DNA from 4 places in the Streptomyces sp. GB4-14 genome. Region 1 is predicted to be linked to each of the others. Evidence: riboswitches for the same ligand, from Rfam matches in the RefSeq annotation. Region 1 holds a riboswitch; each other region holds the start of a gene.
The links. Region 1 has a riboswitch for cyclic di-AMP ahead of ELQ39_RS04500 (M23 family metallopeptidase). Riboswitches for the same ligand answer to the same signal wherever they lie in the genome.

Region 1 (7,435 bases):
CGTGCTCCAGGCGGCCCGCAAGGGACTCTTCGCGCAGATGGTGGTGGTGCCGCTGCTCCAGCGGCACCGTGTCCTCACCCAGGTCTCCGGCGATCACCTGGAGGTGATCAAGCTGATTCCTCCGCTGATCATCGACGAGGGGGACGTGAACCGGTTCGTGGACGCCTTCACCGCGGTGATGGACGACGCGCACGAGGGCGGACTCATCTGGGACTTCGGCAGGACCCTGGTGAAGCAGGCGGTCGCCAACCGCTGACCGGGTCCGACAGGATTTGCCTCTGGGGCAAGGAAATTGCCCCAGAGGCAATCCTCGGTGCTCAATGGAGGCATGAGCTCCTCCGAGACCGACCCGCGGGACGAGCCTGCCGAGGCGCTTCCCGCGGTCGCTCCCCAGCTGCGCGCCCTGCGCCGGCGGGCCTCCCTGACACTGGAGGCCGCCTCCCGGCAGGCGGGACTGTCGCCCGCCCACCTCTCCCGGCTGGAGACCGGTCAGCGGCAGCCCTCGCTGCCGATGCTGCTCTCCCTCGCCCGGATCTACGGTACGACCGTCTCCGAGCTCCTCGGGGAGGCGGCCGTCGACCGGGACGCCGTGGTGCGCGCCGCCGACATGGAACCCACCGCGGCCGGCGGCTGGACGTACTGGCAGGCCGGAGCCGCCGGACGCGGCATGCAGGCGCTGCGGGTCCAGGTGCCGCACGGCTCCCAGGGCGACATCGTGCGCGTCCACCCCGGCGAGGAGTGGCTGTACGTCCTCAAGGGACGGCTGCGGCTGCGTCTCGGGGACACCCTGCACCGGCTGTCCCCGGGCGACAGCGCCCACTTCGACTCGCTCACCCCGCACCGCATCGCCGCTCAGGACCCCGACGGGGTCGAGCTGCTGTTCGTGCACACCCTGTTGCAGAGTCCCACGGCCACCCTGTGCCTGGGCCCGACCCCTGGAGAGACCCCGTGAGCGGTAAGGACATGGAGGAGAAGTTCCCCCGGGCCCTGTGGATCCGGCTGTTCGTCTACATCGTGGTCGGACACCTCTTCGCGGCCTTCATCTACTTCCTCTTCGAGATCGCGCCGAAGAAGTAGCGGCCGCGGGGCGGCGAAAAGGGGGCGGCGGGGCGGGAGTCAGTCGAGCAGGCGCTCGCGCAGCCGCTCCCGGTGGGCCGGGGTGAGCCCGAGCCCCTGCTCCAGGTAGGCGTCCACGCCGCCCCAGGTCTCCTCGACCGTGTCGAAGGCGGCCGCCAGATACTCCTCACGCGCGTCGAAGAGCGGACTGAGCAGCTCCATCACCTCGGGGGAGTAGGCGTCGGGGGAGCTGCCGCTGCGCCGCACCTTGTAGCGGCGGTGCTTGGCGTTGGACTTGAGGTAGTCCTCGACGATCGCGTCGCGCTCCACGCCCACGGCGAGCAGCGTCACCGCCACCGAGAGGCCCGCGCGGTCCTTGCCGGCCGCACAGTGCATCAGCGCGGGGACGCTGTCCTCGGCCAGCGCGCGCAGCACCTGGGAGTGCTCGGAGGTGCGCTCCTTGATGATCATGCGGTACGAGGTGATCATGCGGTCGGCGCCCTGGCCGTCGGCGAGGATCGCGCGCAGCTGGTCCAGGTCGCCGTCGCGCACCATCTTCCAGAACTCCGCGCCGTCGGCCGGGTCGCTGAGCGGCAGGTTGACGTTGCGCACGCCCGGCAGCTCGACGTCCGGACCCTCCAGCTTCTGGTCGGCCGCGTTGCGGAAGTCGAACACGGTGTGCAGACCGAGCGAGGCCAGGAACGCGGCGTCCTCCTCGGTGGCGTGGGCGAGGTGACCGCTGCGGAACAGCACCCCGTGCCGCACCCGCCGGCCGTCCACCGTGGGCAGCCCGCCCACGTCGCGGAAGTTGCGCACCCCGGTCAGCTGAGGCTCGGTCGACGGGATCTCCTGCGTCACGGACGGCTCCTCCCACTCCGCGCCGTCGCCGCGGCTCGTCGACGGGCACCACTCGACGATACGACATGCCTGCCTGGGGCAATGAGTTGTCGGCCGCCCGGTGAAGTGTTGGAGTGTGTCGTGTTTTGTTCAATTGTGGGGAGTGAGCGAGAGGCTGCCTTCGACAAGATCAGGATGTCGCGAATGTGTCGGCTGTGGCATCCGAATTTGACGAAATTGAGGCGAACTGTCCGGTTAGGGTGATTGAATATAACGTGCCCCGGTAGAAAGGGAATTGAGGAGGGGGCGCGTGAGCATCGTCATATCGGTGACCGTATGCTGTCGCCATGTTCACGTAATCCCCCTCCGCGGCAAGGGAATTCGCGAGCGAGTCGCCCACGGGATCGACGCACGGTGACGTCATTTCCCCCTTTCGATCACGGCGAAAGGGGGTTTCCGGGAACCCGCGCTTGTTTCGCCGCGTCGAGGTCGCTTACGTTCCCAACCGATCCGGACGGAACGCCTAATCCTGCCGCCGCCCGGAGCCCGCACACACTGACCCGACGTACGGCAGGAGCGGGGGACCCACAGGTACAACTGCCTGTTCCGGGCCCCGGAAACAGGCTTGGGGTTAAGCCGCGCAGCAACGCGGCCGGACATCTCCAGTCCGCACCCGACAGCTCACCTCGTAGGCGCCGGAGAGGAATTCGTCATGCCCGCGAAGGGTAAGCACCGCCGTACCAAGGCTCAGCTTTTCACCCGCACCATCGCCGTCGCCGGAACCGGTGGCGCCGCTCTCGCCCTGCCGTTCCTCGGCGCCACCGGCGCGCACGCCGCGACGCCGCAGTCCGCCCCCGGGACCTCGGTCCAGTCGCTCTCCGTGACCGGCCAGCAGGCCAAGGCCGAAAAGGGCGACGAGGCCCGCACGTACACCGTGAAGGCCGGCGACTACCTCGCCAAGATCGCCGAGACCGAGCACGTCGACGGTGGCTGGAAGCAGCTCTACGCGGACAACCGCGAGGCCGTCGGTGACGACCCGTCGCTCATCCACCCGGGTCTGAAGCTCTCCATCGACGGCAAGGCCGCCGCCAAGAGCGCGCCGGAGCAGTCCACTTCGCCGCAGGCCGCCAAGCCCGCCGCGCCCAAGGCCGAGAAGCCGGCCGAGCAGCCCGCGCAGAAGACCGCCGAGGAGTCCTCCTCCAACGAGGCGTCCGCGCAGACCGCTTCCGCCTCCGGCTTCACCTCCCCGGTGCCCGGCGGCGGCATCGGCACCGCCTACAAGGTGGCCGGCAGCATGTGGTCCAGCGGTTACCACACCGGTGTGGACTTCAGCGTCCCGACCGGCACCTCCCTGAAGGCCGTCGGCGCCGGCACCGTCGTCTCCGCCGGCTGGGGCGGCGCGTACGGCAACCAGGTAGTCATCAAGCTGAACGACGGCCACTACGCCCAGTACGCCCACCTGTCCTCGCTGTCCGTCTCGGCGGGCCAGACGGTGAGCGCCGGCCAGCAGGTCGGTCTCTCCGGTGCGACCGGCAACGTGACCGGCCCGCACCTGCACTTCGAGATCCGGACCAGCCCTGACTACGGCTCGGACGTGGACCCGATCTCGTACCTCCGCGGCAAGGGCGTCTCCATCTGACCCCCGAGCGGCACCCTTCCTGACACGCGCGCCGAAGGCCGACCCCGATCCACGGGGCCGGCCTTCGGCGTGTCCGGGCCGGTGGCGGGCCCGGGCCGTACCTATTCCTGGCTTGGCCAAACCTTGAAGTGGCTTATCTCACCGCGCGTCAACCCCCGCCTACGGTCGCGTAGGTCACATCCGAAGGTGAATCATGTCCGGCTGTGGCAGACGATTCGAAGAGTGACAAGGCAACAGTGATCGGGTCGTACGTGGCGGTGGGGGACAGCTTCACCGAGGGCGTCGGCGACCCCGGCCCCGACGGGGCGTTCGTCGGCTGGGCCGACCGGCTCGCCGTTCTGCTCGCCGACCGCAGGCCCGAGGGCGACTTCCGGTACGTCAATCTCGCCGTACGCGGCAAGCTGCTGGACCAGATCGTGGCCGACCAGGTGCCCCGGGCCGTCGAACTCGCCCCCGACCTGGTCTCCTTCTGCGCGGGCGGCAACGACATCCTGCGCCCGGGCACCGACCCGGACGAGGTGGCCGAGCGATTCGAGAAGGCGGTCGCCCAGCTCGCGGCGGTGGCCGGCACGGTCCTGGTGACCACCGGGTTCGACACCCGGGGCGTCCCGCTGCTCAAGCATCTGCGCGGCAAGATCGCCACGTACAACGGGCACGTCAGGGCCGTCGCCGACCGGTACGGCTGCCCGGTGCTCGACCTGTGGTCGCTGCGCAGCGTGCAGGACCGCAGGGCGTGGGACGCCGACCGGCTGCACCTGTCGCCCGAGGGCCACACCCGCGTCGCACTGCGCGCGGGCCTCGCCCTCGGTCTCAGGGTCCCGGCCGACCCGGAGCAGCCGTGGCCCCCTCTCCCGCCGCGCGGCACCCTTGAGGTCCGCCGGGACGACGTCCACTGGGCCCGCGAGTACCTGGTCCCGTGGATCGGCCGCCGCCTCCGAGGCGAGTCCTCGGGCGACCACGTCACGGCGAAGGGGACGCTGTCCCCGGCGGACATCCGCTCGAGGATCGCGAAGGTGGCGTGACGCCAGGAGGCGTGATGCCAGGAGGCGGGACGGCCGGGCGCGGGGCGTGTGCGGACGGGTGCGTGGCTGGTCACGCAGTTCCCCGCGCCCGTTCGGGGCGCGGTGCTCGCGCGTCTTGGCCCTTGAGTGGTTCGGCGCGCGGGCCGGGTGGGCGGGGGCGGTTTCCACAACCGCCCCCGCCGACGGAGCCACCGCACATAATGGAAACTCCGATCGATTCCATCTGGAGGTACCGTGGCCGCTTCTTCCGCCCCCCGGGCGGGGCTCAGTGCCCTGCGGCCGCCGGCCTTCGGCGCGGAGCCGGCCGGTGAGCGCATGGCGCGGATCCGCAGGTCCCCGCACTTCGCGAACGGCGTGTTCCAGAACCCGGGCGGGCCGGCCCGTATGCGTCCCTCCGGGTCGGGCCGGGACATGGCCAAGCAGTTCCTGGACAAGGACTCCCGCTCATGGGCCACTCCAGCGTGCTCGCGGAGATCGACGGACAGCGGGTGCTCTTCGACCCCGTATGGGGTGAGCGCTGCTCGCCGTTCCCCTTCGCCGGCCCGAAGCGGCTGCACCCCGTGCCGCTGCCGCTGGCCGCGCTCGGCCCGGTGGACGTCGTGGTGATCTCCCACGACCACTACGACCACCTGGACATGCCGACGATCAAGGAGCTGGCCGGCACGGACACCGTGTTCGCCGTGCCCCTCGGCGTGGGCGCCCATCTGGAGCGCTGGGGCGTCTCCGCGGACCGGCTGCGCGAGCTGGACTGGCAGGAGACGACGCGGGTCGGCCGACTCACCCTGACCGCGACCCCGGCCCGCCACTTCTGCGGGCGGGGCCTGCGCAACACCCAGCACACCCTGTGGGCCTCCTGGGTGGTCGCCGGCGAGCGGCACCGCATCTACCACAGCGGCGACACCGGCTACTTCGAGGGCTTCCGCGACATCGGCGCCGCCCACGGCCCGTTCGACGCGACGATGATCCAGGTCGGCGCCTACTCCGAGTTCTGGCCGGACATCCACATGACCCCCGAGGAAGGCGTCCGCTCCCACCTCGACCTGCAGGGCGGGAGGCCCGACGGCGTGCTGATGCCCATCCACTGGGGCACCTTCAACCTCGCCCCGCACGCGTGGGCGGAGCCGGGTGAGTGGATGACGGACGCCGCGGGGGCGGCGGGCCAGGCCGTCGCCTTCCCCCGTCCCGGCGCGCCCTTCGAGCCGGGCGGGGAACTGCCCACCGAACCCTGGTGGCGTCCGCTCACCCGGCCCGTCCCGCGCGTGTGGAACACCGGCGGCCCGTCGCGGAGCGAGGAGACCCCCAGCGGCGACCTCGACCTCGCGGGCGACCGCTGACCCGTCGAGCGGGGACGAGCAGGGGCGACGCCCCACGGCACGGGCCTGATGTCACACCCCGCTGCCAGACTGTCGGCTGTGATGATCGACAGTCTTGACGTCTCGTACGGCGACATGTGGGGCTCCCATGAGGGGCCGACCCACCCTGACCCGATACCGAGCGCGCTCGCGTCCCGCCGACATGCCGCCGGGATGTCGTACGCGGTGCTGCTCTCCTCGCGGGAGCGACCGCTGGCCATGGTCGAGCGATGGCCGCGCGGAATGTGGCGTGTTTACCTGTTCGACGACGCGTTCCGCCGCGCGCAGATGATCGATTTCAAGCCGTACGGCACGGGGATGCTGCTGGCTCACCGGAACACCCGGTTGACCGAGGGCGACCAGGAGACCGCGGCCGTCGAGGTCCTCTCCTGCCCCGCGCCGGAGTTCGGCGACTGGCAGGTGTTCGCTCCGTTCCTCGCCCAGCAGGGCCACGAGCCCGCCCCGACCGTGGTCCTGAACGACGTGTCCGTGGACGAGGGAGCGGGACCGCTGCGCCCCACCTGCGTCGAGCGGCTGTTCGTGCCGGGCCCGCGCGACACCCCGGACGGTCCGGCCACCCTCGAGCTCGGCGACGCCGGTGCGGTGCGGATCACGTCAGGACAGCTGGTGGTCTCGGACCCCGGCTGGGTCACCGAACCACGGACCGTCGCCGTACCGCCGGGCGAATATCCGGTCACGCTGTCGCTCCTGCGCGGAACCCATGAGGTGAGGGTCGCCGCGGCCAAGGTGACCTTCCTGGACGCCCCGCCCCGCACATGGGAGATGGTCCTCCGCCCCGACGAGGACCCGGCGCTGCTCGGCGAGGGCGAGTTCTACGGGGTCGGCGTCGACACCGGCACGGTGGCCTTCATGGACGCGACCCGGACGGTCGACGAGGAAGGGCTGGACGAAGAGGTGTTCGTCCCCCTCTCCTTCGTCGACCGCCCCAGCGTCGAACTCCCCGGTACGGATGGCGAGCCGAACCTCATCGCCCTGAGCGCCGGCTGGGGCGACGGGTCCTACCCCGTCTGGATCGGCCGCACCGAGGACGGGAAGGCCGGCTGCGTCGTGGTCGACTTCCGGCTCTACCCCACCGACCAGGAGATGACGGCCCCCGGCGGAACCGGGCCCTCGCCCGCGTAGCTGTCGCCCCGCCCGGCCGTCGGCGCGTCGTCCACGGCGAGCGTCAGGCCGGCCCAGGGGCCGGCGAGGACCGCGTCGTCCAGGGTGATGCCGAGGTGGCCGAGCACGAGGGCCACCACCGGCGCCATCCCGGCGCCCTCGCCCTCGTGCGCGGCCAGGGCCTCCTCCACCCGGTCCCACCAGGGGCCGTGCGGCTCGGACCGGCTGTGGTCCATGCCGGGCTCGAAGTACTCGACGCACTCACCGTCGCGCCAGTGCTGGAAGACGTCGATCCCCTCGGTCGTCGCCACGCCGTACGTCTCCGTCCCCCGGGACAACTCCGCGAGCGCCTCCTCGCCGAAGCCGATGGTGCCGTCCTCCTCGACGCAGAAGGTCCACTCACCGAT
Region 2 (7,435 bases), 1.9 Mb from region 1:
GTGTGCGTGCCGGACGCCAGCTCGGTCAGCCGGCCGGACGGGTCGGCGGAGGAACCGCCCTCGCCGTCCTCGCCGCCCGCCGCGCCGGACAGCAGGCCGCTCTCCAGCCCGCCGAGGTCCGGCAGCCCGAGGTCGGTGGTGATCTTCACGGTGCCGGACAGCCGCTCCACGTCCGACTGCGCGATCTTCTCGATGAGCTGCGCGGCGGTGACGTCCGGCAGGTCGGGGTCACCCGAGTCGGCGAGCGCCGGGACGAGTCCGATCGTCGCGGCCGCCACGCCCATCACGGTGACGGGGACCACGTACCGCGCGGCCTTGCGGCGCCCGGCGCGCGGCTCCTCGACCTCCCCCGCGGTCGTCGTGTCGTCGGTCTCGTTCGGTGCCATGTGTGCCCTCCGTGGTCGGCGGCGGCTTCCGTCCCGTGTTCTCGCACCCGTTCGGCCCGGGCCGCCATTCTCACCCGAACCGGTGAGAAGTGGTGTTGTCCGTCGTGTTCCATCTGACCAGAACGGCGGGACGGAATCGTCAGACCGCGGGCTCACCTGTGCGTACTGCTGCGGTATGACACGGGAGGACGGCGCCTCACCCGCCCCGTAGGGGTCGCCCGGGTCCTGGAGGCGTACGGGGACGGCTGCCGGAGCGTCAGCCGGCCCGGTGCACCACGGCGTCGCACAGCTCGACGAGCGCCGACTTGGCGGGGCCGTCGGGCAGCGGGGCGAGGGCGGCGCGCGCCTCCTCGGCGTAGCGCACGGTGTCCCGGCGGGCCTGGCCGAGCGCGGGGTGGGCGCGCAGCAGGCGCAGCGCCTCGGCGTGCCGGGCGTCGTCGGTGAGGTCGGAGTCGAGCAGCTCGCACAGGGCGAGATCCTCGGCGAGGCCGAGCCGTGCCGCCCGCTCGCGCAGCCGCAGCACGGGGAGGGTGGCGATGCCCTCGCGCAGGTCGGTGCCGGGAGTCTTGCCGGACTCGTGGGAGTCGGAGGCGATGTCGAGGACGTCGTCGGCGAGCTGGAAGGCGACGCCGAGCCGCTCGCCGTACTGGGTGAGGACGTCGACGACGGTGTCGTCCGCGCCGGACATCATCGCGCCGAACCGGCAGGAGACGGCGACCAGGGAGCCGGTCTTGCCGCCGAGGACGTCCAGGTAGTGGTCGACCGGGTCGCGGCCGTCCTGCGGGCCCGCGGTCTCCAGGATCTGGCCGGTGACCAGTCGCTCGAACGCCTCGGCCTGCACCCGCACGGCCTCGGGGCCGAGGTCGGCCAGGATGTGGGAGGCGCGGGCGAAGAGGAAGTCGCCGGTGAGCACGGCGACCGAGTTGCCCCAGCGGGCGTTCGCGCTCGCGACCCCACGCCGCACCTCGGCCTCGTCCATCACGTCGTCGTGGTACAGCGTGGCCAGGTGGGTGAGCTCCACCACGACGGCCGACGGCACGATGCCGGGCGCGTAGGGGTCGCCGAACCGGGCGGCGAGCATGACGAGCAGCGGACGGAACCGCTTGCCGCCGGCCCGCACCAGGTGCTGGGCGGCCTCCGTGATGAACGGCACCTCGCTCTTGGTGGCTTCGAGCAGCCCTTCCTCGACAGCCGTCAATCCGGCCTGGACATCGGCTTCCAGAGCCTGGTCCCGCACGCTCAGCCCGAACGGCCCGACGACGGTCACGAGGGGTCTCCTGTCTGCTGGTGTCTGCTGGCGGTTACACGGTTTGTCGATAGGTCGCTGCCACCACTCGAGTCAGCGTATCCGGTCAGGTTTCGATCACCGCCAGGGCCCGGGGTCACAAGCAGGGCGATACGGGATCAGAAGCGGAGTGTTTTTGATCGGCTGATAACAACGGACATACCTCGCCTTCCCGGACACGGCGACCCGTGAACCATCCTGCCCCACCCCTGAGTCCGATTTGCCGCCATTGGTGGGCGAATTCCTCTTGGTCGCGAATGCGCTCACGGTCGCCGTCCCGTGAAGTGGGTCACGCGCCGGGCTGCCCTCGGGACACCCTCGCACACGCCCGTCACCCCGCTCCACGCAACGGAGTTGACGCTTGGCGACCGCAAAGGATCAAGCACGCAAAACCGCCCATCTCAAGATCAAACGGTGCCTTGCGTGATCGTCGCACTTGTTCCCGACATGTGCCCTCGCATACGTTCCGGGCCTGCCGGGTGGACGCCGAGTCCTGCCGCCACCCGCATCACACCCGACGACCAACTCACGCACGGCAGGAGCGGGGGACCCAGGTAAGTCGCCGTACCGGTACACCGCGCCGGGACGGCTCGGGGTGAAGCCATGCCCGCAGGGGCACGGCCGGGCACTCTCCCGCCCGAACCCGACAGCTCACCTCGCAGGCGTAGGAGAGGAACCCAGACATGCCCGTCATCGCTTCGTCGCGCCGCCGTCTCGTCCGCACCCTCGCCGTCGCCGGCACCGGCGTCGCCGTGGTCGCGCTGCCGCTGTTCGGCGCCACCAGCGCCTCCGCGGCCCCCTCGGCCCAGGCCACGACCGCCGCCTCCACGACCGTGTACCCGGACAACCTCGACGGCTGGATCCGCGAGGCGCTGGACGTCATGGCGCAGAACGGCATCCCCGGCTCCTACGACTCCATCCACCGCAACATCATGCGGGAGTCGTCCGGCAACCCGGCCGCCATCAACCTGTGGGACTCCAACGCCGCGAAGGGCACCCCGTCGAAGGGCCTGCTCCAGGTCATCGACCCGACCTTCCAGGCGTACCACGTGCCCGGCACCGCCTTCGACCCGTTCGACCCGGTCGCCAACATCGCCGCGGCCTGCAACTACGCCGCCGACCGCTACGGCTCGATCGACAACGTCTTCGGCGCGTACTGAGCCGACCTCTGACGGCCGAGCCCGGCCGTCTGCCCGAACAGTCGCTCGAGGACGACGGCCACGCCGTCGTCCTCGTTCGACAGGGTGACCTCGTCGGCCACCGCCTTCAGCTCGGGGTGCGCGTTGGCCATCGCGACGCCGTGGCCCGCCCACCGGAACATGGGGACGTCGTTCGGCATGTCCCCGAAGGCCACCGTGTCCTCGGGGCGCAGCCCCAGATGCTCGGCGGCCAGCGCAAGACCGGTCGCCTTGGTGACCCCGCACGGCTGGAGCTCCACCGTGCCAGGCCCCGACATGGTGACCGTGGCCAGCGAGCCGATCACGGACCGCGCCGCCACCGCCAGCGCGTCGTCCGTCAGCTCCGGGTGGCGCAGCAGCACCTTGCTGATCGGCCGCGCCCACAGGTCGTCGCGCCGCTCCACCCGCACCGACGGCAGCGTCGGGTGCGGCATCCGGTAGCCCGGCTCGATCAGCGTCAGCCCGTCGACCCCGTCCTGGTCGACCGCGGCGTACACCTCCCCCACCTCGGCCTCGATCTTGCCGAGCGCGGTCTCCGCCAGTTCCCGGTCCAGCCGGACCGACCACAGCATCCGCCGCGCGGCGGCGTCGTACACCTGGGCGCCCTGTCCGCACACCGCGAGCCCCGTGCAGCCGAGGTCGTCGAGCAGCGACCGCACCCTGGGGGCCGGCCGGCCCGTCACCACCAGGTGCCGGGCACCGGCCCGCTCGGCCCCGGCGAGGGCGGCGAGGGAGCGGTCGGAGAGGGTGTCGTCACCGCGCAGCAGCGTCCCGTCCAGGTCGGTGGCGATGAGAGAACAATCGGTGGGTGCGGCCATGATCAGAGAATACGGACAAGAGGACCGTCCGATTCACCGCGCCCGTATGCCCTCGCATTGGGTGCGATTTGCCTTCTTGTGCCGCCGCATCGCGACCGGTTGAGAACTGTTTTCCCTTTTGACCGGAACACGGTGCGCTCCGCCGGACCCCGGCACCGGGAGTCGTCCCTCATATCAGGAGCCCGCCGGGACACGACCCCGTAACGTGTGGCACGGCCACGGACACGTGGCCCACCCGCGCACACGAAAGCGAGGCAGCACCCGATGCCCCCCTTCGATGTCCCCGAGGGCGACCCCTTCGGCCCGCACAACCTGCCGTACGGCGTCTTCTCGCTCCCCGGTTCGACGGAGCGCACCGTGGGCGTCCGGCTGGGCGACCACGTCCTCGACGCCGGCGCGGCGGCACACGCCCTGGGCTCCCCCTACGCCTCCCTGCTCGCGCGCCCCACCCTCAACCCGCTGCTGGCGGCGGGCCGTACGGCCTGGTCGGACGTGCGCCGCGCGCTCACCGCGTGGGTGACCGTCCCGGCGCACCGGGAGACCGTCGAGCCCTTCTTCCACCCGCTGTCCGAGGTGACCCTCCATCTGCCGTTCGAGGTCGCGGACTACGTCGACTTCTACGCCTCGGAGCACCACGCGCGGAACGTCGGGCAGATGTTCCGCCCCGACGCCGCCGACTCCCTGACCCCCAACTGGAAGCACCTGCCGATCGGTTACCACGGCCGCTCCGGCACCGTCGTGGTGTCCGGCACCGACGTGGTGCGCCCCTCCGGGCAGCGCAAGGCGCCCGCCGACCCCGCCCCGGTCTTCGGCCCGTCGGTGCGGCTGGACATCGAGGCCGAGGTCGGCTTCGTCGTCGGCGTCCCCTCCGAGCAGGGCCGGCCCGTGCCGCTGAACGCCTACCGCGACCACGTCTTCGGCCTGTGCCTGCTCAACGACTGGTCCGCCCGCGACATCCAGGCCTGGGAGTACGTGCCCCTCGGCCCGTTCCTCGGCAAGTCCTTCGCCACCTCGGTGTCGGCGTGGATCACCCCGCTGGACGCCCTGGACGAGGCCCGCGTCGCCCCGCCCGCGCGCACCCACGGCCTGCTGCCGTACCTCGACGACTCCGGCGAGGAGCCCGGCGGCTACGACCTGCGCATCACCGTGACGATCAACGGTCACACCGTCTCCGAGTGCCCCTTCTCCACCATGTACTGGACGGCCGCCCAGCAGCTCGCCCACATGACGGTGAACGGCGCCTCCCTGCGCACCGGCGACCTCTACGGCTCCGGCACGGTCAGCGGCCCCGCCGAGCGGGAGCGCGGTTCCCTGCTGGAGCTGACCTGGAACGGCCGCGACCCGCTCGAACTCCCCGACGGCAAGCGGACGTTCCTCGAGGACGGCGACGTGGTGACACTCTCCGCCTGGGCGCCGGGACCGGACGGGGTACGGGTGGGGCTCGGCGAGGTGACGGGACGGGTGGTCCCCGCGTCCTGACCCCTCCGGCCCTACCGAGGCGCACAACCACGCTGACTCGCACCGCCCTTCGCCGTCATACTTGGCGTCGGGCGGTGCGTTCGTTCTCCGTGCCGCGCGCATCGCACCACCGCACGCCCCCGAGCCGCTTCTTCCGACAGGATCCGGAGCCCGTGGCATGACGTACTGCCTGCTCCTGCTGAGCGTGGTCGCCGTGACCGCCGCCGTGCCCGTCCCCCGCCTGCTGACCCGGGCGAAGTGGCCGGAACGGGAGCCGGTCGTCGCCCTGTGGGTGTGGCAGTGCCTGGTCGCCACCGTGCTGCTGTGCTGTCTGACCGCCCTGGCGCTGGGCGCCGCCGCCGTCTTCGGCACCGTGCGCGCGCAGTTGTTCGCCCCGGCGCCGCCCGCCGTGACCGCCGCCTACGACCTGTCGCACGCCTCGCCGTGGACGACCGTCCTCACCGTGCTGCTGGCCTGCGGCGCCGCCTGGACCACGGCGATGCTCGCCCGTGAACTGGTCGAGGCCCGCCGCCGTCGCGCCGGCGCCCGCGCACACCTGCGGGACCGCGCGCCCGACCTCCCGGCGGGACTCCCCGAGGGACGCGGGCCGCTGCTGGTGCTGGAGGAGGAGTACCCGGACGCCTGGTGGATGCCGGGCAGCCCGCCCCAGCTGATCGTCACGACCGGCGCGCTGCAGCGGCTCACGGACCATCAGCTCGACGCGGTCCTCACGCACGAGCGCGGTCACGCCCGGGCCCGCCACGACTGGCTGCTGCATCTGTCGGCTGCGCTGGCGGCCGGTTTCCCGCGTGTGCCGCTGTTCGCCCACTTCTGCGAGCAGACGCACCGGCTGGTGGAGCTGTCCGCCGACGACACGGCCTCCCGGCGCTGCGGCCACCTGACCACCGCGCTGGCGCTGATCGAGCTGAACCAGCACCGGGGCGTGCTGTCCTGCTCCTCCAGCCACCGCCTGCTCGGCGAGCGCGTCGACCGGCTCCTGGAGCCGCCGCCCCGCCTGGACCGCCGGCACCGCGCCCTGACGACGGCGGCGGCGGCGCTGGTGCCGCTGGTCCCGCTGCTGATCACGTTCGCACCGGGGCTGACGGCGCTGCCGTAACCAGTCCGGTCTCAGGTCCAGTCGGGTTCCTCGTCGGGCCAGTCGTCCTCGGGCGCCTGGGCTTCACCTGCCGCGCCGGGAGCGGCCTCCCCCGGCGCCGACATACCCGCCAGCACCTCCACGACCCCTTCCCCGTACGTCGCCCGCTTCTTCTCGCCCACGCCGCTGATCCCGCCGAGCTGCTCCACCGAGGTGGGCCACACCGTGACGATCTCCCGCAGCGTCGCGTCGTGGAAGATCACGTACGCCGGGACACCCTGCTCCTTGGCCGTCTCGGCGCGCCAGGCGCGGAGCGCCTCGAACGCCGGCTGGAGCGCCTCCGGCAGCTCCGCCGCCGCCTTCGCCTTGCGGTCGCGGCCCGCCCCGCCGCCCGAACGGGACGTGGCCGGCTTCTCGGGCTCCTTGCGCAGCGGCACCTCACGCTCGCGCCGCAGCACCGACCCGCTGGCCTCGGTGAGCACCAGCGTGCCGTAGTCGCCCTCGACGGCGAGCAGCCCCTGGGCGAGCAACTGGCGGATCACGCCCCGCCACTGGGCCTCGCTCAGCTCCTCACCGATGCCGAACACGGAGAGCTGATCGTGGTCGAACTGGATCACCTTGGCGGTGCGGCGGCCCAGCAGGATGTCCACGATCTGCACCGCGCCGAACTTCTGCCCCCGCTCCCGCTGCAGCCGCACCACCGTGGACAGCACCTTCTGCGCCGCCACCGTGCCGTCCCAGGTCTCCGGCGGGGTGAGGCAGGTGTCGCAGTTGCCGCAGTTCTCCCCGGACGGCTCCTGCCCGAAGTAGGCGAGGAGCCGGCCGCGGCGGCAGTGCACGGTCTCGCACAGGGCGAGCATCGCGTCCAGGTGCCGGCCCGCCCGCCGCCGGAACGCCTCGTCGCCCTCGCCGGACTGGATCAGCTTGCGCTGCTGGACGACGTCGCTCAGCCCGTACGCCATCCAGGCCGTGGACGGCAGGCCGTCGCGGCCCGCGCGGCCCGTCTCCTGGTAGTAGCCCTCGACCGACTTGGGCAGGTCGAGGTGGGCGACGAAGCGGACGTCCGGCTTGTCGATGCCCATGCCGAAGGCGATGGTCGCCACCACGACCAGGCCCTCCTCGCGCAGGAACCGCGCCTGGTGCGCCTGGCGCGTCCCCGCGTCGAGCCCCGCGTGGTACGGAACGGCCTCGATGCCGTTCTTCGAGAGGAACTC
Region 3 (7,435 bases), 3.1 Mb from region 1:
TTCGCCTTCCCCCTCCCCATCTACGCCATCTGCGACCTGCTCGGCGTCCCGCGCGAGGACCAGGACGACTTCCGGGACTGGGCGGGCATGATGATCCGTCACGGCGGCGGCCCGCGCGGCGGGGTGGCGCGGTCGGTGAAGAAGATGCGCGCCTACCTCGCCGAGCTGATCCACCGCAAGCGTCAGGCGCTGCCCGCCGAGCCCGCCCCCGGCGAGGACCTCATCTCCGGTCTGATCCGCGCCTCCGACCACGGCGAGCACCTCACGGAGAACGAGGCCGCCGCGATGGCGTTCATCCTCCTCTTCGCCGGCTTCGAGACGACGGTCAACCTGATCGGCAACGGCACCTACGCCCTGCTCACGCACCCCGGGCAGCGGGAGCGTCTGCAGCGGGCGCTGGCCGAGGGGGACCGCGGGCTGCTGGCGACCGGGGTGGAGGAACTGCTCCGCTACGACGGCCCGGTGGAGCTGGCGACCTGGCGGTTCGCCACGGAACCGGTCGTCATCGGCGGGCAGCGGATCGAGACCGGCGACCCGGTGCTCGTCGTGCTGGCCGCGGCCGACCGGGACCCGGAGCGGTTCACCGACCCGGACACCCTGGACCTGGGCCGCCGCGACAACCAGCACCTGGGGTACGGGCACGGCATCCACTACTGCCTGGGCGCCCCGCTCGCGCGCCTGGAGGGGCAGACCGCGCTCGCCACGCTTCTGACGCGCCTTCCGGACCTCCGGCTCGCCGCGGATCCGGCCGAACTGCGCTGGCGCGGCGGCCTCATCATGCGGGGACTCCGCACGCTTCCGGTGGAATTCTCCCCTCCGCGTTCAGGGCGGAGTTCAGGACACACCTGACCTTCCTGTCCGTGCCCGGGGGCCGACGCGCGGAAACCTGAGACATGCTCAACTCTGTGATCTCCATGTGATCTGCACGGCATGAACTTGTGACAAGTGATCGACTGCCTATACGTTCACCCATCAAGTACGGCGCGCCGCAAGGTTTTGCTCGCCCGTGCCGGTCCTTGCTGCCGAGTGAAAGGCTTCCGCATGCTCTCCGGGAACGGCCGACACCGTCGCCCCCGCCAGGCTCCGGCTCTGCTCGTCGCCGCCGGGGTGACCGGCTCCGCGATCGCGATCCCGCTCCTCGGGGCGGGCGCCGCCAGCGCGGCGGACGGTGAGACCTGGGACCGGGTCGCGGAGTGCGAGAGCGGCGGCTCCTGGAGCCAGAACACCGGCAACGGCTACTACGGCGGCCTGCAGTTGACCCAGGACGACTGGGAGAACTACGGCGGCCTGGAGTTCGCGCCCAGCGCCGACGAGGCCAGCCGCAACCAGCAGATCACCGTGGCCGAGAGGATCCTCGCCGACCAGGGGGTCGGCAAGTGGCGCGCCTGCGGCCTGCTCACGGGTCTGAACCAGGACACCGCGTCCCCGAACGTCGACCCGGGCGTGCCGGACGGTACGGACCGGGACGACTCCGGGACCGGCGGCACCGGCACACCGTCCGGTTCGCCGGAATCCGGTGATTCGTCCGCTTCCCCCTCTCCGTCGGCCACGTCCGGTTCGTCCGGTGAGGTCAAGAGTGGCGCGGACGCCGGCGCCTCCGCCTCCCCGTCCGCCTCCGCCTCCGCCACCCCCGAAGGTGACGAGTCGGACAAGTCGGGGCAGAGTACCGGTTCTTCGGCCGTCACCGGGTCCGAGGACAGCGGCTCGGGCCGTCACCGCGGTCCCAGCGCGCAGGAGGACGCGACCGCCGACGCCGGGACCCCGTCGTCCGGCCGGCACGCCTCGCCCTCCGTGGACACGCCCGCCGGCATCGCCGACGACCGCTACACCGTCCAGAACGGCGACAGCCTGGCCTCCATCGCCGACTCCCTTGCCCTGACCGGCGGATGGACGGCGCTCTACGTGGAGAACCAGCAGGTCATCGGCGACGACCCGGACCTCATCCTGCCTGGCCAGCGGCTCCTGGTGGACGCCGAGACCGCCGAATAGCGGTAGGAAACGGGCGGTCGAAGACGCCTGCGGACGGCGGCAGTTGACGGAGCGATAAGGGCTGAATGTCCGTAATAAGGACTGTGAGAGATAGGTCTCAGAGGCCCTGATCATCTTTGAAATTCCGTCGATCACGTGCTTACGGTCGTGACCGCTCGCCACCGCGGGCCCCGGCTGCCGCCACGCCGAATCCTGCCAGTGGCAGCACGGGAACAGTCGTCGCGTCATGCGCCGTAGGCAGGAGCGGGGGACCCAGGTAAGTGCCGCGACCGGACGGTTGACGTCCGGTACGGCTCGGGGTGAAGCCGCGTCCCGGGAGGGACGTGGCCGGGCAACTCAACCGGCCCGAACCCGACAGCTCACCTCGTAGGCGTCGGTGAGGGGATCCATCCATGCTGTTTTCCGGCAAGGGCAAGCACCGTCGTCCGTCCAAGGCCACTCGCGCCATCGCCATCGCCGGTGTCGCCGGCGCCGCCGTCGCCGGCCCGCTGATGGCGTCCGGCACCGCCTCCGCGGCCACCGCGTCCGAGTGGGACGCCGTCGCCCAGTGCGAGTCCGGCGGCAACTGGTCCATCAACACCGGCAACGGTTACTACGGCGGTCTGCAGTTCTCCGCCTCCACCTGGGCCGCGTACGGCGGCACGCAGTACGCCGCCACCGCCGACCAGGCCTCCAAGGCCCAGCAGATCGAGATCGCCGAGAAGGTCCTCGCGGGCCAGGGCAAGGGCGCCTGGCCGGTCTGCGGCACCGGCCTGTCCAACGCCTCCTACGACGGCGGCTCCGCCGAGGGCTCCTCGCAGGAGTCCGGCTCGACCGAGTCGCGTGAGAGCGAGCAGAAGGCCTCCCGCTCCGCCGAGCGCCAGGCCGCCCCGGCCGCCCCGGCCGAGCAGAAGGCCGAGAAGAAGACCGTGACCACCCCGACCGGCAAGAAGGTCGAGAAGGGCGACGGCGAGTACAAGGTCGTCAAGGGTGACACCCTCAGCTCCATCGCCGCGGAGCACGAGGTCAAGGGCGGCTGGGCGAAGCTGTTCGAGCTGAACGACGACATCGTCGACGACGCCGATCTCATCTACCCGGGCCAGCAGCTGCACCTCAAGTAAGCAGCGACCGCCAGGTCCCTCCCCGTCCCCACGGGCTCCCCGCCCCGGTGCGTTTCTTCCCCCGTACGCACCGGGGCGGGGTCATGTCCGGACGCGTTCCGGTCACGGTTTCCCGAACCGGCTTTGTTCCGTCCGGAAACAATCTATTCTCGGTTCTGTCCATGAGGCGGGCGGCGAGATGGCCGATCGCCCGGAGCCGGTTAGGCTCGGACCCGCAGGGCCCCCGCGGCCCCGCTCACCCGCGTCACATCCCAAGAAGGAGATGCTCGTGCCGTCCATCGACGTCGTCGTAGCCCGGGAAATCCTGGACTCCCGAGGCAACCCCACGGTCGAGGTCGAGGTCGGCCTCGACGACGGCAGCACGGGTCGTGCCGCCGTCCCGTCCGGCGCCTCCACCGGCGCCTTCGAGGCCATCGAACTCCGTGACGGCGACGCCGGCCGTTACCTGGGCAAGGGCGTCGAGAAGGCCGTCCTGGCCGTCATCGAGCAGATCGGCCCGGAGCTCGTCGGCTACGACGCCACCGAGCAGCGCCTGATCGACCAGGCGATGTTCGACCTGGACGCCACCGACAACAAGGGCTCGCTCGGCGCCAACGCCATCCTCGGCGTCTCGCTCGCCGTCGCGCACGCCGCCTCCGAGGCCAGCGACCTGCCGCTGTTCCGCTACCTGGGCGGCCCGAACGCGCACCTGCTGCCGGTGCCGATGATGAACATCCTGAACGGCGGCTCGCACGCCGACTCCAACGTGGACATCCAGGAGTTCATGATCGCCCCGATCGGCGCGGAGTCCTTCTCCGAGGCCCTGCGCTGGGGCGCCGAGGTCTACCACACCCTCAAGAAGGTGCTGAAGGGCAAGGGCCTGGCCACCGGTCTGGGCGACGAGGGCGGCTTCGCCCCGAACCTCGGCTCCAACCGCGAGGCCCTCGACCTCATCCTCGAGGCCATCAAGGAAGCCGGTTACACCCCCGGCGAGCAGATCGCCCTCGCCCTCGACGTGGCCGCCTCCGAGTTCTACAAGGACGGCGTCTACACCTTCGAGGGCAAGGAGCGCTCGGCGGCCGAGATGACCGAGTACTACGCGGAGCTCGTCGACGCGTACCCGCTCGTGTCCATCGAGGACCCGCTGTTCGAGGACGACTGGGAGGGCTGGAAGACCATCACCGACAAGCTCGGCGACAAGGTCCAGCTCGTCGGCGACGACCTGTTCGTCACCAACCCGGAGCGCCTGGCCCGCGGCATCGAGGAGGGCGCCGCCAACGCCCTGCTGGTGAAGGTGAACCAGATCGGCTCGCTCACCGAGACCCTGGACGCCGTCGAGCTGGCCCAGCGCAACGGCTTCAAGTGCATGATGTCCCACCGCTCCGGCGAGACCGAGGACGTCACCATCGCCGACCTCGCCGTCGCCACCAACTGCGGCCAGATCAAGACCGGCGCCCCGGCCCGCTCCGAGCGCGTCGCCAAGTACAACCAGCTGCTGCGCATCGAGGAGATCCTCGACGACGCCGCGGTGTACGCCGGCCGCAGCGCCTTCCCCCGGTTCCGCGCTGCGAACCAGTAGGCACAGCAGGGGCTGACCTCGCCCCCGCAGGAAGCGTCGTACGTACGTCCCCGTACCCGGTCCCGTACCGTGTGCGGGGACGTACGCGTGTATGAGACCGAACGAGAGGCGGGAACATGGCGGTGAAGGACCGGGACCGTTTCTCCACCGCGACCAGGATCCGGCTGATCGGTGAGCAGACCGCGGCCCGGGTCTACCGCTCGCAGACCAAGCGGCAGGCCCGCCGCTCACGGCTGACCGGCCGCGCGGCCCTGCTCGCCCTGGTCCTCTGCTCCCTGGTCGTGGCCCTCGCCTACCCGATGCGGCAGTACGTCTCCCAGCGCGCGGAGATCGCCGACCTGCAGAAGGAGCAGGACGAGACCCGCCGCCGGGTCGAACGGCTGCGCGACCTCAAGGCCCGCTGGCAGGACGACGCCTACGCCGAGCAGGAGATCCGCAGGCGCCTGCACTACGTCATGCCGGGGGAGACCGGCTACATCGTCGTCGACCCGGCCGGCGCCGACACCACGCGCGGCGACCTCCGGGCCGCCGACCGTCCCTGGTACGCCAACGTCTGGGACGGCGTCGACAAGGCCGACGCCGCCGCCCAGTGACCCGACGGAACACCGCAGAAAGACACGTATGGACACCCCTCCGCCCACGACCCCGCGTACCGAGCCCACCGACGCGGACGTCGAGGCCTTCAAGCAGCAGCTCGGCCGGCCCCCGCGCGGGCTGCGCGCCATCGCGCACCGCTGTCCCTGCGGGCAGCCGGACGTCGTGGAGACCGCGCCGCGGCTGCCCGACGGCACGCCCTTCCCGACGCTGTACTACCTGACGTGCCCGCGGGCGAACTCCGCGATCGGCACGCTGGAGGCGAACGGCGTGATGAAGGAGATGACCGAGCGGCTGGCCGCCGACCCGGAGCTGGCGGCGGCCTACCGCGCCGCGCACGAGGACTACATCCGGCGCCGCGACGAGATCGAGGAGCTGAAGAACTTCCCCAGCGCCGGCGGCATGCCGGACCGGGTGAAGTGCCTGCACGTCCTCGTCGCGCACTCGCTGGCCGCCGGGCCGGGCGTCAACCCGCTCGGCGACGAGGCGCTGGCGATGCTGCCGGAGTGGTGGGCCAAGGGCCCCTGCGTGACGCCCGCGGCCGAGGGAGGCGCCCAGTGACCCGGGTCGCCGCGATCGACTGCGGTACGAACTCCATCCGCCTGCTGGTCGCCGACGCCGACCCGGCGACCGGCGAACTCACCGACCTGGACCGGCGGATGACCATCGTGCGGCTCGGCCAGGGCGTCGACCGCACCGGCCGACTGGCCCCGGAGGCGCTGGAGCGCACCTTCGCCGCCTGCCGCGAGTACGCGGAGATCATCGAGAAGCACGGCGCCTCGGAGCACCTGCGCTTCGTCGCCACCTCGGCCTCCCGCGACGCCGAGAACCGCGACGACTTCGTGCGCGGGGTGGTGGACATCCTGGGCGTGGAGCCCGAGGTGATCACCGGCGACCAGGAGGCGGAGTTCTCCTTCACCGGCGCCACCAAGGAGCTGACCGGGCGGGACGACCTGCGCCGGCCGTTCCTCGTGGTGGACATCGGCGGCGGCTCCACCGAGTTCGTCGTCGGCGACGACCAGGTGCGCGCCGCCCGCTCCGTGGACGTCGGCTGCGTCCGGATGACCGAGCGTCACCTGGTGCGGGACGGGGCCGTGACGGACCCGCCCACCGAGGAGCAGATCGCCGCGATGCGCGCCGACATCGAGGCCGCCCTAGACCGGGCGGAGGAGGCGGTGCCGCTGCGCGAGGCGCGGACGCTGGTGGGCCTGGCGGGGTCCGTCACCACCGTGTCGGCGATCGCCCAGGACCTGCCCGAGTACGACTCGGCCGCCATCCACCACTCCCGCGTCTCCCGTGAGCGGGTCCGGGAGATCACCGGGTGGCTGCTGCGCTCCACCCACGCCGAGCGGGCCGCGGTGCCGTCCATGCATCCGGGCCGGGTCGACGTGATCGGCGCGGGCGCCCTGGTGCTGCTGGCGATCATGGAGCGCACGGGCGCCGAGGAGGTCGTGGTGTCCGAGCACGACATCCTCGACGGGATCGCCTGGTCCGTGGCCTAGCTCTCTTTTGTTACCAGTCAGTAGCACTCCGCTGAGCAGTCGGGATAGCGTTTGAGCGGCGCTCCGGGGGGCCTTCGGGCCCCCCGGGACGGACCTCCCCGGGAAAGTTCGTGAAGTTCTTCACAAGGAATTGGCCCCGGGAGGGCGAAGAAGGGGGTCCGATTGACCCGTTCGGGCGCTCAACACCCCTTTGAACACGTTCAGAAGGGGGTCGCGGGGGATTCACGCACACCCCTCGCGCCGACCGCCCGGTCGGCCTCACGGACCGTCCGGGGCCGCAGAGAGGCAGCTCACGCGGCATTGACAACGCGTCAGGCGGGAGTCCGGTTCCCGATCAGGACTGTGATCTGGATCAAGAAGCGCGGGAGTGTAGCACAGGCCCTGCCGGAGCTTGTGAAGGGGCGCACGAGGTACCCCCCTCGGGCGGGTGGATACTCGATGGCATGAGCACCACGGAGCGTCCCAGGATCCTCGTAGTAGGCGGTGGGTACGTAGGCCTGTACGCAGCTCGGCGCATCCAGAAGAAGATGCGTTACGGCGAGGCGACCGTCACCGTCGTCGACCCGCGGTCGTACATGACCTACCAGCCCTTCCTCCCCGAAGCCGCCGCCGGCAGCATCTCCCCGCGGCACGTCGTCGTCCCGTTGCGGCGCGTGCTTCCCAAGGCGGAGGTCCTCACCGGCCGGGTCACC
Region 4 (7,435 bases), 1.7 Mb from region 1:
GGTCCCGTACGGGGACGTCACCTCCTACGGCGGCTACGACGCCACCTACTACGGCACCGGCGAGCACGCCGCCGGCACCTTCGCCGCCGACCCCCTCTTCGGGAGCATGCCGGGCGAGGACCCCGCGCAGGCCACCTGGACCACCGGTCAGTGGACGGCCGGCGCGCAGGACACCGGGCACTACGACGCCTACGCCTTCCAGCAGGCCGCGTACGACACCGGCGGCCATGACGCGACCGCCTGGACCACCGGCCGGCAGCCGATGGCGGTGATTCCCCAGCAGGGCGGATCCCCCGAGACCGGCCAGTGGGACGCGAACGCGTGGCTCCAGCCCGACCAGGCCGAGCAGCCCGCGGACCCGACCCAGCAGTGGGACTGGGGCACGCAGACCTTCGACAGCGGCGTCTACGACGCCACCGAGTGGAACTCCGACGGCGGCGGGACGCCCGCGCCGGACGCGCAGTACGGCGGAGAGCCGTACGAGCAGGAGAACTTCGCGGCACACGAGGACTTCGCGGCACAACAGGACTTCGGCCAGGAGAACTTCTCCCAGGAGTCCTACCAGCAGGACGCGCCCGACCAGCCGTACGCGGAGGACGACTACCGCGGGGAGCCCGGTCCGGACGAACCCGGCGCCGGTGAACCGGCCGACACCGGCGAACTGCCCGCCGTCTCCCTCCTCGACGAGCAGGAGGAGGTCGCCCCCGCACCGCGCGCCGCCTCCCGCTCCGGGTCCCGCTCCCGCCGCCGCACCCCGCCCAAGCGCTCCGCGCTGCTGACCGTGGCCGTGCCCTCGGCGTGTGTGATGGGGGTCGCCGGCATCGCGGCCGCCTCGGTGGGCGATCTGTCCGAGGAGGGCGGCCAGGAGGCGCGGACGACCGCCGCGGACGCCCAGCCGGTCCAGCCGTCCGCCGCCAACGTCAAGCTGGACACCCAGCTCGAGAGCCTCGCCGCCGGCGCCGACGACTTCGCCGACCGGGCCAGCCGCGCCCAGGGCCGCATCGACCTCAAGGCCCAGCAGGAGCTCGAGCGCAGGCGGGCGGCCGAGGAGGCGGCCCGCAAGGAGCGGCTCCGCCCGAAGTTCGCGCTCCCGGTGGCCCAGCACGGACTCAGCGCCTACTACGGCCAGTCCGGCATCAACTGGATGTCCCTCCACACCGGCATCGACTTCCCCGTCTCGTACGGCACGCCCGTGCTGGCGGCGACCGACGGCACGGTGCGCACGCAGTACAACTCCGCCTACGGCAACATGCTGATCGTGACGGCGATGGACGGCACGGAGACGTGGTACTGCCACCTCTCCAGTTACCAGGTACCCTCCGGCGCGACCGTCAAGGCCGGCGACCAGATCGCGTTCTCCGGGAACTCCGGCAACTCGACCGGCCCGCACCTTCACTTCGAGGTCCGCCCCGGCGGCGGCTCGTCGATCGACCCCCTCGCCTGGTTCCGCAGCCACGGCCTGGAACCCACGTAGGCCGGCCCGAGCTCCGGTGCCCGTCGCGGCACCGGAGCGAACCCCGGCCCACGACGGGCCCCCGCATGTACGTCTAGAGCTTCTCCACCGGCGCGTACCGCAGCAGCAGGCGCTTGGGCTTCTCGTCGCCGAAGTCGATCGTCGCCTCGGCGTTCGCCCCCGTGCCCTTCACCGCGACGACCGTGCCCAGGCCGAACTGGTCGTGCGTGACCCGGTCCCCGACCGCCAGCGACACCACGGGCTTCTCCGAAGTACGCCGGGTGGCGAAGCCGGACGCGCCCGACGCGGACGAGCGGGAGCGGGTCGACGACAGCGACGCCGCCACCCCGGACGCCGGCCCGGAGGACATCGGCGCGCTCCCCCCGGTCCGCTTCCACTCCAGGTGCGTGGCCGGGATTTCCTCCAGGAACCGCGAGGGCGGGTTGTACGACGGCTGGCCCCAGGCGCTGCGCATCACCGACCGCGTGAGGTAGAGCCGCTCGCGGGCGCGCGTGATGCCGACGTACGCCAGGCGGCGCTCCTCCTCCAGCTCCTTGGTCTGGCCGAGGGCGCGCATGTGCGGGAAGACGCCGTCCTCCATGCCGGTGAGGAAGACGACCGGGAACTCCAGACCCTTGGCGGTGTGGAGGGTCATCAGCGTGATGACGCCGTCGCCGTCCTCCTCGTCGGGGATCTGGTCGGAGTCGGCGACCAGGGCGACCTGCTCGAGGAAGTCTGCCAGCGTGCCGGTCTCGCCCTCGCCGCGCTCCTGCTCGAACTCCAGGGCGACGGCCGCGAGTTCCTGCAGGTTCTCGATGCGGGTCTCGTCCTGCGGATCGGTGGACGCCTGCAACTCGGCGAGGTAGCCGGTGCGTTCGAGGATGGCTTCGAGGACCGTCGCCGGCCCCGCCCCCGACTCGACGACCGTACGGAGGTCCTCCATCAGCGTGTTGAACCGCTTGACCGCGTTCGCCGACCGGGCGGCCATGCCGTACGCCTCGTCGACGCGGCGCAGCGCCTGCGGGAAGCTGATCTTCTCCCGCTGGGCGAGCGCGTCGATCATGGCCTCGGCGCGGTCGCCGATGCCGCGCTTGGGGACGTTGAGGATGCGGCGCAGCGGCACCGAGTCCTCCGGGTTGGCCAGCACCCGCAGGTAGGCCAGAACGTCCCGGACCTCCTTGCGCTCGTAGAAGCGGACGCCGCCGACGACCTTGTACGGCAGGCCGACGCGGATGAAGATCTCCTCGAAGACACGGGACTGTGCGTTGGTGCGGTAGAAGACGGCGACGTCGCCGGCCTTGGCCTCGCCCGCGTCCGTGAGGCGGTCTATCTCGTCGGCGACGAACTGCGCCTCGTCGTGCTCCGTGTCGGCGACGTAGCCGGTGATGAGCGCGCCGGTGCCGGCGTTGGTCCACAGGTTCTTCGGGCGGCGGGACTCGTTGCGCTCGATGACGGCGTTGGCGGCGGACAGGATCGTCTGCGTGGAGCGGTAGTTCTGCTCCAGCAGGATCGTCGTCGCGTCCGGGTAGTCCTCCTCGAACTGGAGGATGTTGCGGATCGTCGCGCCGCGGAAGGCATAGATGGACTGGTCGGCGTCACCCACCACGCACAGCTCGGCGGGCGGCACCTCGGCCTCCGGCGGGACGTCGACGGGGTGCTCCGAGGCGCCCCCGACCAGCTCGCGCACCAGGGCGTACTGGGCGTGGTTGGTGTCCTGGTACTCGTCGACCAGGACGTGCCGGAAGCGGCGGCGGTAGTGCTCGGCGACGTCGGGGAAGGCGCGGAGCAGATTGACCGTCGTCATGATCAGGTCGTCGAAGTCCAGCGCGTTCGCCTCGCGCAGGCGCGACTGGTACAGCGCGTAGGCCTGGGCGAGGGTCTTCTCGAACCCGTCCGTGGCCTGCGCGGCGAAGTCCTCCTCGTCGATCAGCTCGTTCTTCAGGTTGCTGATCTTGGCGCTGAAGGACTTCGGCGGGAAGCGCTTGGGGTCGAGGTCCAGGTCGCGGCAGACGAGGGCCATCAGGCGCTTGGAGTCGGCGGCGTCGTAGATCGAGAAGGACGAGGTGAAGCCGAGCTTCTTGGACTCGCGGCGCAGGATGCGGACGCACGCGCTGTGGAAGGTCATGACCCACATCGCGTTCGCCCGGGGGCCGACGAGCTGTTCGACGCGCTCCTTCATCTCGCCCGCGGCCTTGTTGGTGAAGGTGATCGCGAGGATCTGGCCCGGGTGGACGTCCCGCTCGGCGAGCAGGTAGGCGATGCGATGGGTGAGCACGCGGGTCTTGCCGGACCCGGCTCCCGCGACGATGAGCAGGGGGGAGCCGGAGTGCACGACCGCGGCGCGCTGGTTGTCGTTCAGCCCCTCCAGCAGCGCGGCGGAGTCGATCACCGGGCGGGGGGCGCCGTCCCGGTAGTAGGAGTCCCGCTCCGGGGGCACGTCGAACTTCCCGCCGAACAGGTCGTCCGGCAGGGGCTCCGGGGCGTGCTCGTCCTCGGGCGGCGGCGGGGGCTCGTCCGCCGGGCCGCGCTGGGCCTGGAGGTCCGCCAGGAAGCTGTCGTCAAAGAGGCTGCTCATCGCTCTCCGAGTCTAGGGCGCTCCACCGACAACCCGGGGCCGCCCCGGAAACATCCCCCGGCCCTTCCCGGGGGCGCCGGGGCGGGCACCCTCCACGGTCACCGACTCACCCTGCGTGACATCCACGGGAAGGTCACGAAAATGTATCGGGCATATCACCCATCAACCTTCACAAGGGCCACACCAGTTGGCTACCGTGCGGTCCGGGCCGCTCGTCCCCCGCCGGCGAACCTCGCCGGACCGTGCGGCCCCCGCCGAGTCCGTCACTGTCCGCCGTGGCAGCCGGATCCGGGGACCCACCGAGACCTGGGGTGAATCGGCCCACTCTTCGGAGCAGGCCGTAGGGCAACCCTTCCAGCCACTCGCCCGAACCCGACAGCTAACCCGGTAGGCGGAGCACTGGAAGGAGTCGCCTCCCTTGGCGTCGCACCGCAAGTCGCGCACCCCGGGCACGCGCGTGGCAGGCATACGCACCCCGGCCCTCGCCACGGCCGCGCTCACCTCCGTGGCCCTGCTCTCCCAGACCGCCGACGCCGCTCCGGGCGAGGACCGGCCGAGCCTGGAGGAGGTCGAGAAGAAGGTCGGCGACCTCTACCGCCAGGCCGAGTCGGCGACCGAGAAGTACAACGCGGCCAAGGAGCAGACCACCAAGCAGCGCAAGCGCGTCGACACCCTCCTCGACGACGTGGCGCAGCGCACGCAGAAGCTGAACGAGGCACGGGCCGAGCTGGGCTCGTACGCGGCCGCCCAGTACCGCACCGGCGCGGGCCTGCCCGACACCGCGACGTTCCTGCTCGCGGAGACCCCGCAGGACATCTTCGACCAGCGTCAGGTGCTGGACCGGATGACCGGCCGCCAGAAGGCGGCGGTGGACGACTACGTCACCCGGCAGACCGAGACCATGAAGAAGCGGCAGGAGGCCACCGAGAGCCTCCGCACGCTCACCGAGACGCAGGGCGACCTGAAGACGGCCAAGGCCACCGTCCAGAAGAAGCTCGCCGACGCGCGCGAACTCCTGTCGAAGCTGACCGCCGAGGAGAAGGCGCGGCTCGCCGCGATCGAGAGGCGCAAGCAGGAGGAGGCCGCCCGCAAGGCCGCGGAGCTGGCCCGGCAGCAGGCGGAGCAGGAGCAGGCCCGCGAGGAGGCCGCGCAGCAGGGCGGCGGCGCCTCGGAGGGCTCCGAGGCCGGGTCCACGGGCTCGACCGGGACCCCGCCGGCCGCCTCGTCGTACGGCACCAAGGCCGAGAAGGCCCTCGCCTTCGCCCGCGCGCAGATCGGCAAGCCGTACGTCTGGGGCGCGACCGGCCCCGGCTCCTACGACTGCTCGGGGCTGACCCAGGCCGCCTGGAAGGCCGCCGGCGTCTCCCTGCCGCGCACCACGTACGACCAGGTGAACGCGGGCACCACCGTCCCGGTGTCCCAGGCCCAACCCGGTGACCTCGTCTTCTTCTACGACGACGTCACCCACGTGGGCATCTACATCGGCAACGGCATGATGATCCACGCCCCGAAGCCGGGCACGTACGTCCGCGAGGAGTCGGTCTACTACGACGGCGACTCCGCGATCCACAGCATCGTCCGCCCGGCCTGACGGACCCCTCGACGCGCGGACACGAAACCGCCGGCCGGCCCTGTGACGGCTCGGCCGGCGGTCTCGCGTCGACGGCGGGGGCCCGGCGTTCCGGGGCGGGGGCTCAGGTCCAGAGGACCGCGATGAAGATGTTCGCCACGGTCAGCAGACCGACCAGGCCGAAGACGCCCTTGTCCACCTTCTCCTCGTCCCGCTTCACGTAGACCAGGCCGAGGATCACGATCAGCAGCGCCAGCTTCACGCCGATCTTGATGTTGTCCACGGAGTGGTCCTGGGCCTGGTTGAGACCCACCAGGATCACGCCGGTGACCAGCATCGTCAGCGCGCCGTGCAGCATCGCGGGGACGAAGCGGGCGGTGCCCGCGCCCATCGCCTTCATCTGGGTGAGGAAACCGCCGAGCAGCGACGCGATGCCGATGATGTGCAGACCGACGAAGATGTGGATGAGTACGTCCATGAGGCCGGAGCCTAGCCAGGGGCGTCCCATAGCATTCCGCCGCCCTCATCCTTCCCGCCTTCACCACATCGGTCATCACCCTGAGTGAGAGCGAGCCGCGGTGTGCGGCACTACGGTCACTTACGGTCACCCGGCGGTCCGTGGGCAACAGTTCCGCACAACCCGTGTCCCGCTCCGCGCGGCCGGGCCTAGCGTCCTGCCCCAGGTGACCGGCTCCGCATCGCCGCTCGGGCCAGGAGCGGCGGCCGGACACCTCCGCCGAGGAAAGGGTCCGGCGGCGGACGGCTCCCCTGTCACCCCGCCGCCGGACCGCCGGGCAGTCGTCCGGCCACGGCGGGCGTCGGTGGGAAGGACGGCTTCGAGGGTGGCAGCGCACCGCAGGTCACGGCAGCACACGGTGGGCGGCACCACGGCCCGTGCGGCCGCCACCGTGGTCCTCGCGGGAGCGGCCGCCGCGGCCGGCTTCGACGGAGCGGGACACGCGGCTCCGCGGCCGACGCCACCCGGCGCCGACGTCAGCCGCCTGTACCGCGAGGCCGAGGTCGCCACCGAGAAGTACAACGGCGCGAAGGAGAAGGCGGATTCGGCGCGGCAGCGGCTGCGCGACCTCCAGGACGAGACGGCCCGCGCCCAGGCACGGCTCAACAAGGCCCGGGAGGCGTTGGGCACGGTCGCGGCGGCGCAGTACCGCGCCGGCGGCCTCGACCCCGCCCTGCGGCTGATGCTGTCCGACGACCCCGACGCCTACCTCGACGGCGCGGCCCTCGCCGAACGCGCCGGCAGCCGCCACCACGCCGAACTGGGCCGGGTGCGCGCCCGGCTCCGGGAGATCGAGAAGCTGCGCGGCGCGGCCCGCGTCGAGGTGAAGACGCTCACCACCCGCCGGGCCGAACTCGAGCGTCACAAGAGGACGGTCACCGAGAAGCTGTCCGCCGCCCGCCAGGCGCTGTCGCGGATGTCACCCGAGGAGCGCGTCCGGATCACCGGCGGCTCCGGCCGCGCCGCCCGCTCGGCCGGCGGTACGGTCCGGGACGCCGCCGCCCTGTCGCAGGCGCCGAATGCGCGCGCCGCGCAGGCCGTCGCCTACGCCCACCAGAAGCTCGGCAGCCCTTACGTGTGGGGCGCGACCGGCCCCGACGCCTTCGACTGCTCGGGCCTCGTGCTGGCCGCGTACCGCTCCGCCGGCGTCTCCCTGCCGCGCACGACGTACGCGCAGATCGACGCGGGCCGCCGGGTCTCCCGCTCCGAACTTCTCCCCGGAGACCTGGTGTTCTTCTACTCGGGCATCAGCCACGTCGGCCTCTACATCGGCAACGGGCAGATGATCCACGCCCCGAACCCCTCGGCCCCGGTCCGCGT

Region 2: linked by a shared signal. The riboswitch ahead of ELQ39_RS12810 (transglycosylase SLT domain-containing protein) and the one ahead of ELQ39_RS04500 (M23 family metallopeptidase) in region 1 are both predicted to bind cyclic di-AMP.
Region 3: linked by a shared signal. The riboswitch ahead of ELQ39_RS19055 (transglycosylase family protein) and the one ahead of ELQ39_RS04500 (M23 family metallopeptidase) in region 1 are both predicted to bind cyclic di-AMP.
Region 4: linked by a shared signal. The riboswitch ahead of ELQ39_RS11910 (C40 family peptidase) and the one ahead of ELQ39_RS04500 (M23 family metallopeptidase) in region 1 are both predicted to bind cyclic di-AMP.

The regions. Positions count from the first base shown of each region.
Region 1 covers NZ_RZHO01000002.1:707,132-714,566, reverse strand. The annotation lists gene ELQ39_RS04520 (aspartate aminotransferase family protein) at 1-256, shown strand, start outside; gene ELQ39_RS04515 (helix-turn-helix domain-containing protein) at 329-952, shown strand; gene ELQ39_RS04510 (DUF6126 family protein) at 949-1,077, shown strand; gene ELQ39_RS04505 (tyrosine-protein phosphatase) at 1,117-1,914, opposite strand; cyclic di-AMP (ydaO/yuaA leader) riboswitch at 2,437-2,601, shown strand; gene ELQ39_RS04500 (M23 family metallopeptidase) at 2,606-3,532, shown strand; gene ELQ39_RS04495 (SGNH/GDSL hydrolase family protein) at 3,769-4,554, shown strand; partial or broken gene ELQ39_RS04490 (MBL fold metallo-hydrolase) at 4,789-5,888, shown strand; gene ELQ39_RS04485 (DUF4241 domain-containing protein) at 5,970-7,049, shown strand; gene ELQ39_RS04480 (DUF6461 domain-containing protein) at 6,992-7,435, opposite strand, start outside.
Region 2 covers NZ_RZHO01000002.1:2,567,009-2,574,443, forward strand. The annotation lists gene ELQ39_RS12800 (LolA family protein) at 1-386, opposite strand, end outside; gene ELQ39_RS12805 (polyprenyl synthetase family protein) at 643-1,653, opposite strand; cyclic di-AMP (ydaO/yuaA leader) riboswitch at 2,222-2,351, shown strand; gene ELQ39_RS12810 (transglycosylase SLT domain-containing protein) at 2,355-2,831, shown strand; gene ELQ39_RS12815 (HAD family hydrolase) at 2,795-3,667, opposite strand; gene fahA (fumarylacetoacetase) at 3,932-5,146, shown strand; gene ELQ39_RS12825 (M56 family metallopeptidase) at 5,304-6,242, shown strand; gene recQ (DNA helicase RecQ) at 6,254-7,435, opposite strand, start outside.
Region 3 covers NZ_RZHO01000002.1:3,854,544-3,861,978, forward strand. The annotation lists gene ELQ39_RS19045 (cytochrome P450 family protein) at 1-849, shown strand, start outside; gene ELQ39_RS19050 (transglycosylase family protein) at 1,042-1,989, shown strand; cyclic di-AMP (ydaO/yuaA leader) riboswitch at 2,209-2,377, shown strand; gene ELQ39_RS19055 (transglycosylase family protein) at 2,382-3,089, shown strand; gene eno (phosphopyruvate hydratase) at 3,358-4,647, shown strand; gene ELQ39_RS19065 (FtsB family cell division protein) at 4,764-5,240, shown strand; gene ELQ39_RS19070 (DUF501 domain-containing protein) at 5,269-5,802, shown strand; gene ELQ39_RS19075 (Ppx/GppA phosphatase family protein) at 5,799-6,743, shown strand; gene ELQ39_RS19080 (NAD(P)/FAD-dependent oxidoreductase) at 7,187-7,435, shown strand, end outside.
Region 4 covers NZ_RZHO01000002.1:2,386,717-2,394,151, forward strand. The annotation lists gene ELQ39_RS11900 (peptidoglycan DD-metalloendopeptidase family protein) at 1-1,474, shown strand, start outside; gene pcrA (DNA helicase PcrA) at 1,548-4,028, opposite strand; cyclic di-AMP (ydaO/yuaA leader) riboswitch at 4,271-4,439, shown strand; gene ELQ39_RS11910 (C40 family peptidase) at 4,447-5,619, shown strand; gene ELQ39_RS11915 (hypothetical protein) at 5,723-6,076, opposite strand; gene ELQ39_RS11920 (C40 family peptidase) at 6,441-7,435, shown strand, end outside.